Regions from separate parts of the Virgibacillus sp. MG-45 genome, predicted to be linked through region 2. Evidence: predicted binding sites of a transcription regulator. Region 2 holds the regulator's gene; each other region holds the start of a gene.

Region 1 (3,614 bases), on a different contig from region 2:
ACTTTCGATTGTTGATACAAACGCTTCATGCAATACATTTTGTAATCCACCTTTTTCTGAAATCCAAATGGAGGAGCTATTTTCTGCAGCTTGACGAAGTAGATTATCTGTTACTTGCCCCTGATTCGAAAAAAGCGCCAGCATCGATTCTGGAATGTCGTCATATACAAGTTCATCAATTGCAGCCATCCAATGATGAAAAACTAGCGGCTGCATTAGATTGGCATCATCATGAAAATCCCACTTTTCTGTGAGCAAGGTGAGAATTTCCCGTTCCTGTTCGCTCAGCTGTGTCCTTTTTAACTGCTGTGCAAACATCGGAATAAATTCGCGTGCGCGTAAATTCATCGTATCCATTTGGAGGGCCTGCATAGCGTCAATATTAAAAGAACTGCCGCTCTCTAATACTTCTGCTATTCGCTCATATCGATATGGCTGTGCCCATACATTACTAATATGATACGGATAATTATCAGGTGTTCCTTTATTGTTAGCTGTTGCAATATATCCCTTTTTAGGGTTAACAACTCGGGGCAACTCATCAAATGGAATATACCCTTGCCAATCCTTGCTTGCATCCCAGCCTGGCAATGGAAGCAGGGCATCTGTTCCGTTCTTATAAATAGGAATGTTACCATTCGCTTTAAAAGCAATAGTTCCATCCTTTGCAGCAAAAACGAAATTTTGTGCAGGGGCTAAAAATTTTTCTAATCCCTTTTCAAATTGCTCCCAATCATTTGCTCGATTAATATGTAAAATCGCTTCAAGCTCCGTTGTTGCCTCTAAGGCAGTCCATTTCAAGGATAATACAGTATCCTCTCCAGAAGCTTCCGCAAATTCGGAGACAATTGGTCCATGCTTTGTTTCAACGACCTGATATGGAATTGTTTCACCATCCTTTACCTTAATAGGCTCATCAATAACCGTTGCCGTATACCATTCATCCTCATACAGAAATTCCTTCGCATTATTAAGATTTCTTTTTTCAACATATAATTGCTGCACATCTGGCCCTGTATTCGTAACACCCCAGGCAATTTTGTCATTATGTCCTAGAATGATTCCAGGAACCCCAGCAAAAATAACCCCACTTACATTTAGATCTTCTGCTTGTAAGCCCATTTGGAGCCAAATAGATGGTGTCGCTAACCCGAGATGCGGATCATCTGCTAGCATTGGCATACCAGATGCTGTTTTTTCACCACTTACTACCCAATTATTGCTTCCATTAAACGGTGGTGGAATGACCGCATGCTCGAAACTAGCTGCTATATCTATTTCCGATTCTTGAATAATAGTGGGTCGATCCTTTGGATAAGCTGGAAATATTTCAAATGCTTTTTCCTCAGGAAAACAATCAAGCAAGTAATAGTTAAACGCTTGCTGTTCCCAATGTCCACCAAGATCAAACGCCATATACTTTCCAATCGTTAAGGAATCAATTGGTGTCCACTTTTCTGGCGTCATTGCCATTAACGTAAATTCAATTGGAAGTCGGTTCTCCCTCGTTGCTTCTTCAATATATGCATTCACCCCTGCCGCAAACCATTTTAAAACCTCTACTCCTTCTTTAGAATAAATCTCATAGGATTTTTCTGCTGCTCGTCGTAAACCGAGTGATCGAAAGTATTTATCATGATCTACTGCCGCTTCTCCTACAACCTCACTAAGCGTTCCAGAGGCCTGCCGTCTCGACATTTCCATCTGAAACATTCGGTTTTGTGCTTGGATATAGCCTTGTGCAATATAAAGATCCTTTTCATTTGCTGCTTTTATATGTGGAACACCGTGTTCATCCGTTATCACAACAACTTCTTCCGCTAACAGTGGAACTTCAATGGTTCCCTCCAGCTGGGGAAGCGAACGATTAATAAATCCATTCATAAATATAAATGCGATTGCACATAAAACAACGATGCTTCCAATTATAATCCAACCAAGCTTCCATTTTCGCTTCTTTTTAACTGATGCTTTCCATTGCACTGTTTCTTCCATGTCAATCCCCCTTTACCTAATCTATCACTTACTGATTATTCTGTCACTTGTTTTAAAAGGAGACGAGCTCTTTCTCTCTTTCCTAATCTCACTTCATGTACAAGATAAAACGTCTGTATTTAAACTGTTTTACTGTATTAAAAATTAAAATATATAACAGAATTTAAGAACCCATTTATATCAAGGATAAAACTACACAAATTTGTTACAATTTGATCCCTTACTTAAAAGAAAAGTATGTTATTCTAAAGGTGGAATATTGCTCATTATTTCACAATATAATCTTAGTAGGATTATAAAAGGAGGGAATCGCAATGTCTGAGATGACGTTGTCGACAAAACAAGCATGGGTTGGATTTAAGAATGGCAAATGGCAGCAAGAAATTGATGTAAGAGATTTTATCCAAGCAAACTTTACCCCATATGTTGGAGATGAACAATTTTTAAGTGGGGCAACAAAGGATACGTTGGAATTATGGGATCAAGTGTTAGAGCTATCCAAGAAAGAACGTGAAAATGGTGGCGTTCTTGATATGGATACAGCAATTGTATCAACCATTACATCTCATGGACCAGGCTACTTAGACAGTAACAAAGAAAAAATTGTGGGATTCCAGACAGATAAGCCTTTTAAACGTTCTTTACAGCCTTTTGGTGGCATTCGCATGGCTGCGAACTCCTGTGAGGCCTATGGGTATAAAGTGAATGAAGAAATTGAGCACATTTTTACAGCATATCGAAAAACGCATAACCAAGGTGTATTCGATGCCTACACTCCAGAAATGAAGCTTGCTCGAAAAGCAGGTATCATTACTGGTCTTCCAGATGCTTATGGTAGAGGTCGTATTATTGGAGACTACAGGCGTGTGGCATTATATGGTGTAGACAGACTTATTGAAGCTAAAAAAGAAGAATTAACCTATATTGGCGGTAACGGAATGATGTCTGAGGATATTATTCGAGATCGCGAAGAAACAATGGAGCAAATCCGTGCACTACAAGAGTTAAAAGAGATGGCAAAAGTATATGGATTTGATATTTCACAGCCAGCAAAAAATGCACATGAAGCATTTCAATGGCTCTATTTCGCTTACTTAGGAGCGATAAAAGAACAAAATGGAGCTGCGATGAGCTTAGGACGAGTTTCTACGTTCCTTGATATTTATATAGATCGTGATCTAGAAAGTGGTACTCTTACCGAAGAAGAAGCACAGGAGCTTGTCGATCACTTTGTGATGAAGCTACGCTTAGTTAAATTTGCACGCACACCAGATTACAATGATTTATTTAGTGGGGATCCAACATGGGTAACCGAATCCATTGGAGGTGTTGCAACAGATGGGACACCACTTGTAACAAAGAACTCCTATCGTTTCTTGCATACATTAACAAATCTAGGACCTGCACCAGAACCAAACTTAACAGTGTTATGGTCAAAAGCACTTCCAGATAACTTTAAGCGCTATTGTACAAAAATGTCGATTGAAACAAGCTCTATTCAGTACGAAAATGATGATTTAATGCGCGAAACATATGGCGATGATTACGGAATTGCATGCTGTGTATCCGCGATGGCAATTGGAAAGCAAATGCAATTTTTCGGGGCACGAGCTAACCTT
Region 2 (3,614 bases):
AAACCTTATCCTTTGGTCTGTCTTAGGACTCTTTATGGCATATTTTGCGCAAGGAATCGCCGCCATGCTCGAGATGCAAATTTTCGGGATAAATCCTGGCTCTGAAAATACACAAATGATTATGGACATTGCGCGTGCCATTCCTATATTTATGATTGTACCAGCTATAATAGCACCAATTTTAGAAGAGATTATTTTCCGAAAAATTATTTTTGGTACGATCTATAAGCGAACGAACTTTGTCATTGCTGCGCTAATGTCTGCGTTTATTTTTGGGATTATCCATGGCGAGCCTGAGCATCTATTAATTTATGCTTCCATGGGCTTTGTATTCGCTTTTCTATATGTCAAAACAAAACGAATTCTTGTTCCAATCTTCGTCCACATGGCATTAAACACGATCACCGTGTTAGTTCAATATTCATTTACACCTGAGGACATCGAAAAGATGCAGGAGCAATTAAATCAGCTACAAATGATTTTTATTGGAGGCTAAAATCATGCGGATATCACCGAAAACATCTGCGATTATCTATTTATTAATGGCCATTTTTTTCATCTATGTCGCTATAATAAGCGCTGAGGAAACAATATGGAACTTCACAACGATGCTATTTGCCATCTTTGCCACACTTGATTTAGGCATGGCAATCCGATTATTGAAACTTCATTTCCAATTAAAGCATCAAAAAAAGGAGTAGCGACACGCTACTCCTTTTTCTATTATCGCAAACCGATTAAAGAACGAATTAATTTTTTCCAATTAAGCCGAGCGTAATACGGCAACCCTTTAAACTAGATTAAAGAATCTAGCTAGCTGTTGAAATGGGTGAGACTCCTTCGGGAACAGCAACAGGGGAACGCAGACTAAAATCGCTACGTCCTGTAGCAACGTCTGCGCTAGTACGTCCTGTACGTCGAAAAATCCACTCGGAAAAGCGTATTATTTTTCCGAGTTAGTTGAGGCCGCGCCCGAGGAAAGCGAACCCATTTTCAAACTGCGTTGATTCAGATCCTAATTTTTTTCTCAACATGCTTCTATTATTCCTTCTCGTCTGCTAGCTTTAAAGGATAGTGCTTTAAGAAATAAACCAATGCTTGTAATTCCACTGCCAAATCAATATGATGTACCCGAATATTATCTGGTACTGTAATTCGAGCAGGGGTAAAGTTCAAGATTCCTTTAATACCCAAAGCTATTAAACGCTCTGTTACGCCGTCCGCCTCAGCAGCTGGAATCGTTAAAATGGCAACCCGTACTCCTGTGAGTCGCTGCTCCATTTCATCAATATGATAAATTGGAACACCGCCAATATCCTGTCCAATTTTTTCATTATCCGCATCAAAGGCCATCACAATTTTTGTATTATTGTTTTTCAGGAAATTATAATGTAAGAAAGCGGTTCCTAAATTACCCACCCCGATTAGTGCAACCTCGGTAAGTTCATCTTGATCCAAGGTTTTACGAAAAAATCCAAGCAAATACTCTACATTATAGCCATAGCCTTTTTTACCTAAGGCACCAAAGTAAGAAAAGTCCCTTCGTATCGTCGCTGAATCAACTTTTACCGCTTCACTTAATTCTTTTGAGGATACGCGTGTTTTCCCCTGATGCTGTAAATTGTTCAAAAATCGATAATATAATGGTAAACGTTTCGCTGTAGCTTGTGGGATTTTACTTTGATCCATAATTATTCCTCCTTGGCCGATCGCTTATAGTCACCGGATTTTCCACCTTTTTTCTCCATTAGATAGGTTTCTCCAATCACCATTCCTTTATCGATCGCCTTACACATGTCATATATTGTAAGCGCAGTGGCAGAAGCTGCCGTTAATGCTTCCATTTCCACGCCGGTACTGCCCTTTGTTTTCACAAAAGCTTCAATGACGAGCTCGTAGTTGTTGTCTAACGTATTCCATTGAAAAGAAATGTCAATCCCTTTTAATTGTAATGGATGACACATCGGAATCCAGTCCGATGTTTTTTTTGCAGCCATAATGCCCGCAACTTGCGCTACAGCTAAAACATCCCCTTTTTGAACCGTTTTCGCAGTAATTCGCTCGTATATTTCTCTTGAGACGTGGACACTAGTTCTTGCCAGCGCAACCCGCTCGGTTTCCTGCTTATGACTAATATCGACCATCCGTGCTCTACCTTGGGCATTAAAATGGGTGAAATCTGACATATACTCAACTCCTCTAAAAGAGATAGAAAGCGTTCCAAATTCATCCCCACGTATTATAACAAAAATAAGTAAAACAATATACTTTCTCCACCTTGGAAGCAGCGATAATCTCATTATTTATATTTATTTCAGTAATCGAATGATCCTGCCTCTATTCTAGCAGAAAACCCTATAAAAGTCGTGATTTATTTCACAATAGTATTGCCTGTCCGTTTCAATATGCGATACACTGATAATATTGAGGTGAGACGTATGATAATTATGCAATTAAACGGGATTGGTAAATCCTATGGCGCAGAAGAAATCATTCATAATATAAAGCTTGAAATAAAGGATCAGGACCGTATTGCCATTGTCGGCCGAAATGGTGCAGGGAAATCAACCTTACTCAAAATTATGGCTGGTGAAGAAACCTATGATGAAGGAGAATTGTTTAAACCGAAGGAGCTTACCATTGGTTACTTGTCCCAGCATACTGGTTTAGAGTCCAATCAATCCATTTGGGATGAAATGCAGGCTGTATTTGCATCGTTAATCGCGCAAGAAAAGGAGTTACGCTTATTAGAACAAAAGATGGCAGACGCTTCTTCACACACACCTGAAGCGTACGAGAAAATTCTCCAGGAATATGACCGGTTACAGCATGCCTTTTCAGAAAACGGTGGATATAGCTATGAAGCCGACATCAAAGCCGTTCTAACAGGGCTTCATTTTCAAAACTATGATTATGAAACACCAATTAGCGAGCTTAGTGGCGGTCAGAAAACAAGATTAGCCTTAGGTAAATTACTGTTACTAAAGCCTGCGCTGCTTATTTTAGACGAGCCAACGAACCACTTAGACATTGATACATTAGCTTGGCTAGAAAGCTATCTCTCTGCTTATCCTGGCGCAGTAGTGATTGTCTCTCACGATCGCTATTTCTTAGATAAGACTGTGTCTATCGTTTATGAAATATCACGCCATCGCATGAAGCGTTATAAAGGGAGCTACACGAAATATTTAGAGCAAAAAGCACTCGATTATGAACAGGATCTAAAGGAATTTGAAAAGCAGCAAACGGAAATTAAAAAGATGGAAGATTTTATCCAACGCAATATCGTTCGTGCATCAACTACAAAACGTGCACAAAGCAGAAGAAAGCAATTAGAGAAAATGGACGTAATGGACCGACCATTAGGAGATGAATCTTCTGCTTCCATCTCTTTTCAAGTAAACAAACGAAGCGGAAACGATGTTGTTCAAATAAAGCAACTCGCTTTTCAATATGAAGAGGATGCCGCACCTCTTTTTCAAGGTGTTGACTTACAGCTACAACGTGGTGACCGAGTAGCCATTGTTGGTCCGAATGGTGTTGGCAAAACAACGCTTCTAAAAACCATACTTGGTAAGCTAAAGCCTATTCAAGGAACGATTCAACTTGGAACA
Region 3 (3,614 bases), on a different contig from region 2:
CATGTAAATAATAGAATAATATTATGTAGGTAAGGAGGGATATCTTGAAAAAAAATGAGGCAGTTTCATCCTGTTCTATTGATAAAAAACGAGGATGTGTATCAAGCGTTCCCATATTTAATCATCTAACTAATGATCAAATGAAAGAAATAGAGGCAGTTGTCAATGCTGTAACCTATCAAAAAGGACACACAATTTATCGAGCGGGTGAGTGTGCAGATACTCTATATATTGTAAATGAAGGGAGAATACGAATATATCGACTTTCAGAAGCAGGAAAGGAGCAGCTCGTTCGAATTATACATGCTGGTGAATTTTCTGGCGAGCTTTCCATTTTTAAGGATACAGTGCATGAATCGTACGCAGAAGCGATGGATAATGTGACAATATGTAAAATAAGTCGTTCTTCATTTCAGAAATTATTATTAAAATTCCCATCTATCTCATTAAAGCTATTAGAAGAATTCGCCAATAGACTTGAGCAATCTGAAGTCCAGACTACCCGTTTTGCAACTGAATCAGTCGAAAGTCGTATTGCGTTATATCTCGTTGAAATTAGTTCCAATGATACAAATGAAGTAATTTTACCAATGAGTCACAAAGATTTAGCTTCTTATCTCGGAACAACACCTGAGACTGTAAGTAGAGTGTTTCATACATTACAATCTAAAGGATATATTAAAAAGATCTCTCCAAAACGATTTATGATATTGGATATAGATGGATTAACACAAGCTTGAAGCTTTCTAGCTAAAGGATAGCAATACATTTAGAATAGAGGGTTTTTATCTTTAATCCCTAGCACCACTGTAATAAAATCATGTTGTACTCATCCCCTCTCCTTTTCCTTTTGTCTCGCAGCTATAGGTTATCAATAAGAGAGAAATGAGTGTTTTATGTACCATCTTTATGTCTTACCTATGACCTGATAAGCCCACAATTAATATAGAGCAAAAAAAGCAGGAGATTCCTGCTTTTTATTGCTGCTTATTCACATAGTTTCTTTGGTGATCCGATATTCCCGCTAGACAGATTGTTGCTGGATCTTGGCTAATATCTAATTCTACAGTTGAGCCATCCGTTGGCAAGCTTTCCTGAAAAATAGCTTCATATTCTGCTACACTAACTTCTTTTCTAGCTTGAAACTGTGCAGCATGCTCTGCAACAAACAAATGCTCGCGATACCCTGGCTGTAAGATTCCGGAGAAGAATTCACCAACTGCTCCTGAACCATAGCTGTACATACCAAATCTTGCACCTTCCTGTAAATCTTCTTTTTGCTCTAACAAGGAAAGTAAGCTTAAGTATAGAGAGCCCGTGTATATATTACCTACATTTCGATTATATAACGTACTTGTTTTATAGTTGGTTAAAAGACGTTCCTGTTCTTTTTCTGAAGCTTCTTCCAGGATTGTTTTTAATGCTTTAAAGCCCATTTTCGTATATGGTAAATGGAAGCAAATCGCTTCATAATCTGCTAACTGCAAGCCTGTTTTTTCCTTATATTGCTCCCAAACCTTTGCAAAAAAGTGAATATATTGCTCATTAGAAAACTTTCCGTCTACATAAGCTGTTTCCGAGTAAACTGGTCGCCAAAAATCCATAATATCTGAGGTGAAATATGCACTTTCATCCTCAAGCACCATAACACTTGGATTAGCGCTAATCACTAATGCTACAGCACCTGCTCCCTGTGTTGCTTCTCCACCAGTGCGTAATCCATAACGCGCAATGTCAGATCCGAGCACCAGCACACGGCTCTCTGGATGAAGCGCAATATGACCTTTGGCCAGTTGGATTGCCGCAGTGGCACCATAGCATGCTTGTTTTATTTCCATCGCTCGCGCCTCTGAACGAAGCCCTAATAATTGATGAACATAGACAGCACCAGACTTGGAATGATCAATACCTGATTCTGTACCAAAAATAACGAGGTCAATCTTGGCTTTGTCCTCCTCATCTATTATCTGCAAAGCTGCATTTGCCGCTAAAGAGATAGGGTCTTGTGTAATCGGAGCAATCGCCATCTGACTTTGTCCAATTCCAATGGTAAACTTTTCTGGCTCGACATCTCGAGCAACTGCTAGCTTGTTCATGTCAACATATAAATGAGGGGTGTAAAATCCAATTTTATCAATTCCTATTTTCACACGAATTCTCCTTTGTCTGTCATGATGATCTAACATTACCGATAGGAAACTTACAGCGTTGGATGAAAAAAATTACGATTCTAGCTTTGTACAATCCCCAACAAACATTATCGTATCCTATTTTTTGTTATCCATTTCACAATGATATATTACCGTTAACTCGTCCGAAGAGCAAGAAAACGAACCTTAAAAAATAAACTTTTTTTAAGGAGTGTTTCACTAGAATATTTTGATTAGAATTGTAATCGTGCTTCTTCTATTACAAAAGAAGTTTATCTCATTCTATTACCTGAGAACCAATATTGGAACAATATGGTTATCCCATATAATAGTACCCAACTAAGATTACTTATTCAGAAGAAAAAGGAGGAAGTCTATGTTCAAACGAAAGCCATTATTGATCGTTGCTCTTATTTCTTTTATTTTTTTCAGCTATGGGTGCTCACAGCAAACAGAGGGAGTTATATTATCCAAGGACTCAAACTCTGAGTATGTAAAAACATTTAACGATCTAAGCTTAGGAACAATACTAGATTTCAACATCCAGATTCCAAATGAAGACGAGCGCTGGTTTACATTATGGGTTGAAAAGTATGAAAATGGACAAAAAATCTCGAAACCATTATCCGAACTATCCTTTCCAAATAATCCGAATGAGGAGGTGGATTAGTCAATACGAATGGAGATTATCCGTTTGCCTTTCTTTATGGATTCGGGAGCGCTGCACAGTCATTCGGCATCGATAAAGAAATGAAGATGGACTCTTCTAGTACTAGTAGTTGGCAGTCTGTCATGGAAGATGATGAAAAGATAGAAATCAAATTATATGAACCAACGCTACTTGGTGTGTATATAGAAACGACGAGTAATAGCATTAGAATACCAGATTTGACGGACGAAGCAGACGTAGAACAACTAACCAGTGAATATGAAACCATTCTTTTACTAAAGGTAAAGGTGGAAGAAAGAACAGAAAATTAAAATCTGAATAAAAGCATCCGTTTATAACTTGACTCTATTTGACAACAGATACAAACGTGATGCTTTAAATCAGCCTACACCCCCTTCTTTATTACTCAACTAACTCGCGTTGATCCACGCTCAATAAGCTTCACTCGCAACTCCTTTTCAGTTATAGGAATGGTAGTATCTTGAATTCGAGTAATCAGCATTTCCGCAGCTGTTGCGCCAATCTCATAGATTGGTTGTGCCATCGTCGTTATTGCTGGTTTTGTTGCTTTCCCAATGCCGATACCATCAAATCCAATAATCGATAGGTCATCCGGAACGCGATACCCTAATTGCTCTGCTGCTTTTAACGCACCTACTGCCATTAAATCGTTTGCAGCAAACAAGCCATCGATATCTGGGTGTTCTGTAAGCATCTTTTTCGTTGCCTCAAAAGCAGCTTCAAATCCATACTTCCCTGACCGAATATACCCTGAAGAAAACCATGGTTCATTT
Region 4 (3,614 bases), on a different contig from region 2:
TAGCACCTAAAAGAGAAAGCCAAGCAAACACTGGAAGTAAAATCCATGCATTGCCATGTTGTGTGAAAATATCAGTTGTATACCAGCCAATGCCTAAAAATGCTAAGAAGGCGATCAACGTAATTGGTGCAAGCTTCTTTGCAAGCTTTCTAGCACGTTCCTGTAGCTCTCCTTCTGTACGCAAAGTAATAAATTGCAATCCATGCACGACAGTTAGTAATAAGAACATTACCCCACCTAATAATGCGAATGGGTGGAGGAATTGAAGAAAACCACCGACCATTTCTTTGTTTCCATCAATTGGCATACCTGTCATAAAATTCGTTAAGACAACACCCCAAAGTATAGGAGGGAGGAAGCTACCGATAAAGATTGCCCAGTCCCATGTTGTACGCCATTTAGGGTTTTCGACCTTACTGCGAAATTCAAATGCAACCCCCCTAATAATTAAGGCTAAGAGCATAAAGACAAGCGGGATATAAAAGCCGCTGAACATCGTAGCATACCAATGTGGAAAAGCAGCGAACATTGCCCCACCAGCAGTGATGAGCCAAACTTCATTTGCATCCCAGAAGGGACCAATTGTATTAATATATACACGTCGTTCGACATCGTCTTTTCCTAGAAATCGTGAAACAGTTCCTACTCCAAAATCAAAGCCTTCTAGAACGAAGAATCCGATAAATAAGATCGCGATTAATAAAAACCATAGCTCATTGAGTGACAATGTTGTTAGCCTCCTTATCAAACGGATCGACTACTTTATCGTTTGATTCCGTTTTTTGATCGGTTTTTTTAATGTGCTTAACAAATAAATAAATGGTTACTCCAGCTAATATCGTATAAATTGTCGTAAACGAAATGAGTGAGAAGAGAACCTCATTAGCTGTGACACTTGGTGATACAGCATCCTCTGTTTTCATCATACCAAACACGACCCATGGCTGACGACCCATTTCTGTCATAATCCACCCAGCAGTATTTCCGATAAATGGAAGTGAAATTCCGAAAAGCATTAGCTTTAAATAACGTGTTTTTTGCTCTAGTATACCTTTTCTTGATGCATACCAGCCATAAAGTGCAAGCAAGAACATAATTGTTCCAGTAAATACCATGATACGGAAGCTCCAGAATACTGTTTTTACTGGTGGGATATAATCTCCAGGTCCGTATTTAGCTTCATATTGTTCTTGTAGTTGATTCATTCCTTCTACTTGTCCGCTAAACTTATTGTAAGAAAGTAGGCTAAGCATATAAGGAATTTGAATTTCAAAGTGATTCGTTTTTTCTTCTGAATCAATATTTGCTACTAATGTAAATGGTGCAGGATCCCCACTCGTATTCCAAAGTGCTTCTGCAGCAGCAAGCTTCATTGGCTGTTCCTTTATTAAAAGCTGTGCTTGCGAGTGACCAAAAATCATAACAAGGAAAGCTGCGATTGTACCAACAACTACAGCAACACGAAATGATTTTTTGAACATAGCGACATCTTGTTTTTTAATCAGCTTCCATGCACTAATTCCAGCTATGAGAAAAGCGCCAGTGGCAAATGCTGAGAAAAGCACGTGTGGGAACTGTACCCAAAGATGCGGGTTGGTTAAAATTGCAACAAAATCATTCATTTGTGCTCTTCCGTCTGCAAATTCATATCCTACAGGATTCTGCATAAAAGCATTAGCTGATAGAATCCAAAAAGCAGAAAGGATCGTTCCGATAGATACGAGCCATATGGATGTTAAATGCAATCGTTTTGATAAACGATCTGCTCCGAAAATCCAAATTCCAATAAAGGTTGATTCCATAAAGAATGCAAGTAAACCTTCAATCGCAAGGGATGGTCCAAATACATCGCCTACAAAACGGGAATAAGTAGACCAATTCATCCCGAATTGAAATTCCTGGAGAATCCCTGTAACAATGCCGACAGCAAAGTTAATTAAGAAAAGTGTTCCCCAAAATTTAGTCATTTTCATATAAATATCTTGCTTTTTTACTACATACATTGTTTGCATGATTGCGATAATAAATACAAGTCCAATGGAAACTGGCACGAAAAAGTAATGAAAAATGGTTGTTGATGCAAACTGTAATCTTGCTAGCTCTAGGATATCCATTGCTTTATCTCTCCTTTTGTTGTGAATTAATTCACAATAAATGACGTATTCAAATTCATTTGGATACTAACATATTTATAGTGAAAACATACGATAAACCTATTATAGCGCGAAATTTAGTTAAATTGTTCACAAAGTGTTACAGACCAATGACGATTTTTTGGCATATTCATGACAATAAATACTCTATGTAGAAACAACTTAATGCAAAAACCTTTACATTGGATTGCGAATGTTTATAGAAGAAAATAGAGAAGGAGCTTCTCTAACCAATGGCTAGGAAGCTCCTTGTTTAACGATCATATATGTGTAAGCTTTTTATGGCTTTACAAGAATTTTCACTTGTGATTTTTCTTTCATTAAAGATTCGAATCCTTCATCTACAATTTCATCTAAGTTAATTTTTTTCGTAATAAGCTTTTCTGCCGCGAATTTTCCATTGGCAATTAGTTCAATCACTGCAGGGAAAATATCACGGTATGCAATTGTTCCTGTAACATTGCGCTCTTTTAACAGGACATTATTTGCATTAATTGGTGGGTTGCTTTCCCAAATACTAATAATAACAGTTTCCCCTTCTAGCTTTGTAGAATCGATGGATTGCTGAAGTACAACAGGTACGCCGGTGACTTCATAGGCAATATCGACACCACCATTTGTTAGCTTTTGAATTTCTTCTACAGGATCCACTTCAGATGGATCAATCACAATAGCACCTAAATCGCTTGCAAGCTGTTTGCGTTCAGGGGAAAGCTCCACTGCATATACTTTGCTTGCACCAGATAAGAATAATGCTTGAATCGTTAACAAACCGATTGGCCCAGCGCCAAATACGGCTGCTGTGTCCCCGGCACGAAGTTTACTTTGTCTAATCGCGTGAAGGGCAACAGCTGCTGGTTCTGTTAAAGCCGCTTGTTCAAAGCTCATTGAATCAGGAATTTTATGAACCATTACTTCAGGGACTGTTGTATATTCAGCGAATCCACCGCCGCCGCCTGCTAAGCCGTGAAAGCCAAGCTGGTTACATAGATTGTATAATCCAGAACGGCAAGCCTTACATTTTCCACAGCTATAGATTGGTTCTACTGTAACACGATCACCCGGTTTCACACGATCGACACCTTCTCCAACTTCAACTACTTCACCTGAAAATTCATGTCCCATAATAATTGGAGCAATGTCGTTCGTAAGTGGATGTTTTTCTTTGACAGGGATAAATATTGGTCCTGCTGCGTATTCATGCAAATCACTTCCGCATATTCCCGCCCATGCAACCTTAATTTTTACCTTACCTTGTTCAACTGCTGGATCTGTTACTTCTTCTACACGAATATCCTTTTGACCATACCAACGTGCTGCTTTCATTTTTACCACTCCTGTTGTATGATTTTCAGTTGCTTCACCTTTAATTATACAATTAAAATAGATGGTTTTAAAGAATTTGTCTATTTGTTAACAAATTTGTCGCATTTAGAACACGTTCTTCTGACGGTGGTTCAA

The links. Region 2 encodes Rex, which represses fermentation and respiration genes when NADH is low (regulators of the CRP and FNR family bind a similar motif). Its sites were predicted from a motif close to TTGTGAAATATTTCACAA; they were not measured.
Region 1: pflB (formate C-acetyltransferase) is a predicted target of Rex. The motif match lies at 2,255-2,272, and genes of this name have one in related genera.
Region 3: SPK86_RS10060 (hydroxymethylglutaryl-CoA synthase) is a predicted target of Rex. The motif match lies at 2,275-2,292, and genes of this name have one in related genera.
Region 4: SPK86_RS10425 (cytochrome ubiquinol oxidase subunit I) is a predicted target of Rex. The motif match lies at 2,134-2,151, and genes of this name have one in related genera.

The regions. Positions count from the first base shown of each region.
Region 1 covers NZ_JAXOFU010000008.1:143,740-147,353, reverse strand. Annotated here, with positions in the region: gene SPK86_RS10445 (penicillin acylase family protein) at 1-1,995, opposite strand, end outside; gene pflB (formate C-acetyltransferase) at 2,310-3,614, shown strand, end outside.
Region 2 covers NZ_JAXOFU010000012.1:72,249-75,862, forward strand. Annotated here, with positions in the region: gene SPK86_RS13045 (CPBP family intramembrane glutamic endopeptidase) at 1-496, shown strand, start outside; gene SPK86_RS13050 (YdiK family protein) at 501-701, shown strand; gene SPK86_RS13055 (redox-sensing transcriptional repressor Rex) at 1,042-1,689, opposite strand; gene moaC (cyclic pyranopterin monophosphate synthase MoaC) at 1,692-2,186, opposite strand; gene SPK86_RS13065 (ABC-F family ATP-binding cassette domain-containing protein) at 2,439-3,614, shown strand, end outside.
Region 3 covers NZ_JAXOFU010000008.1:58,341-61,954, reverse strand. Annotated here, with positions in the region: gene SPK86_RS10065 (Crp/Fnr family transcriptional regulator) at 45-740, shown strand; gene SPK86_RS10060 (hydroxymethylglutaryl-CoA synthase) at 978-2,150, opposite strand; gene SPK86_RS10055 (hypothetical protein) at 2,527-2,820, shown strand; gene SPK86_RS10050 (hypothetical protein) at 2,907-3,131, shown strand; gene SPK86_RS10045 (LacI family DNA-binding transcriptional regulator) at 3,227-3,614, opposite strand, start outside.
Region 4 covers NZ_JAXOFU010000008.1:138,404-142,017, forward strand. Annotated here, with positions in the region: gene cydB (cytochrome d ubiquinol oxidase subunit II) at 1-727, opposite strand, end outside; gene SPK86_RS10425 (cytochrome ubiquinol oxidase subunit I) at 714-2,114, opposite strand; gene SPK86_RS10430 (2,3-butanediol dehydrogenase) at 2,433-3,479, opposite strand; gene pflA (pyruvate formate-lyase-activating protein) at 3,547-3,614, opposite strand, start outside.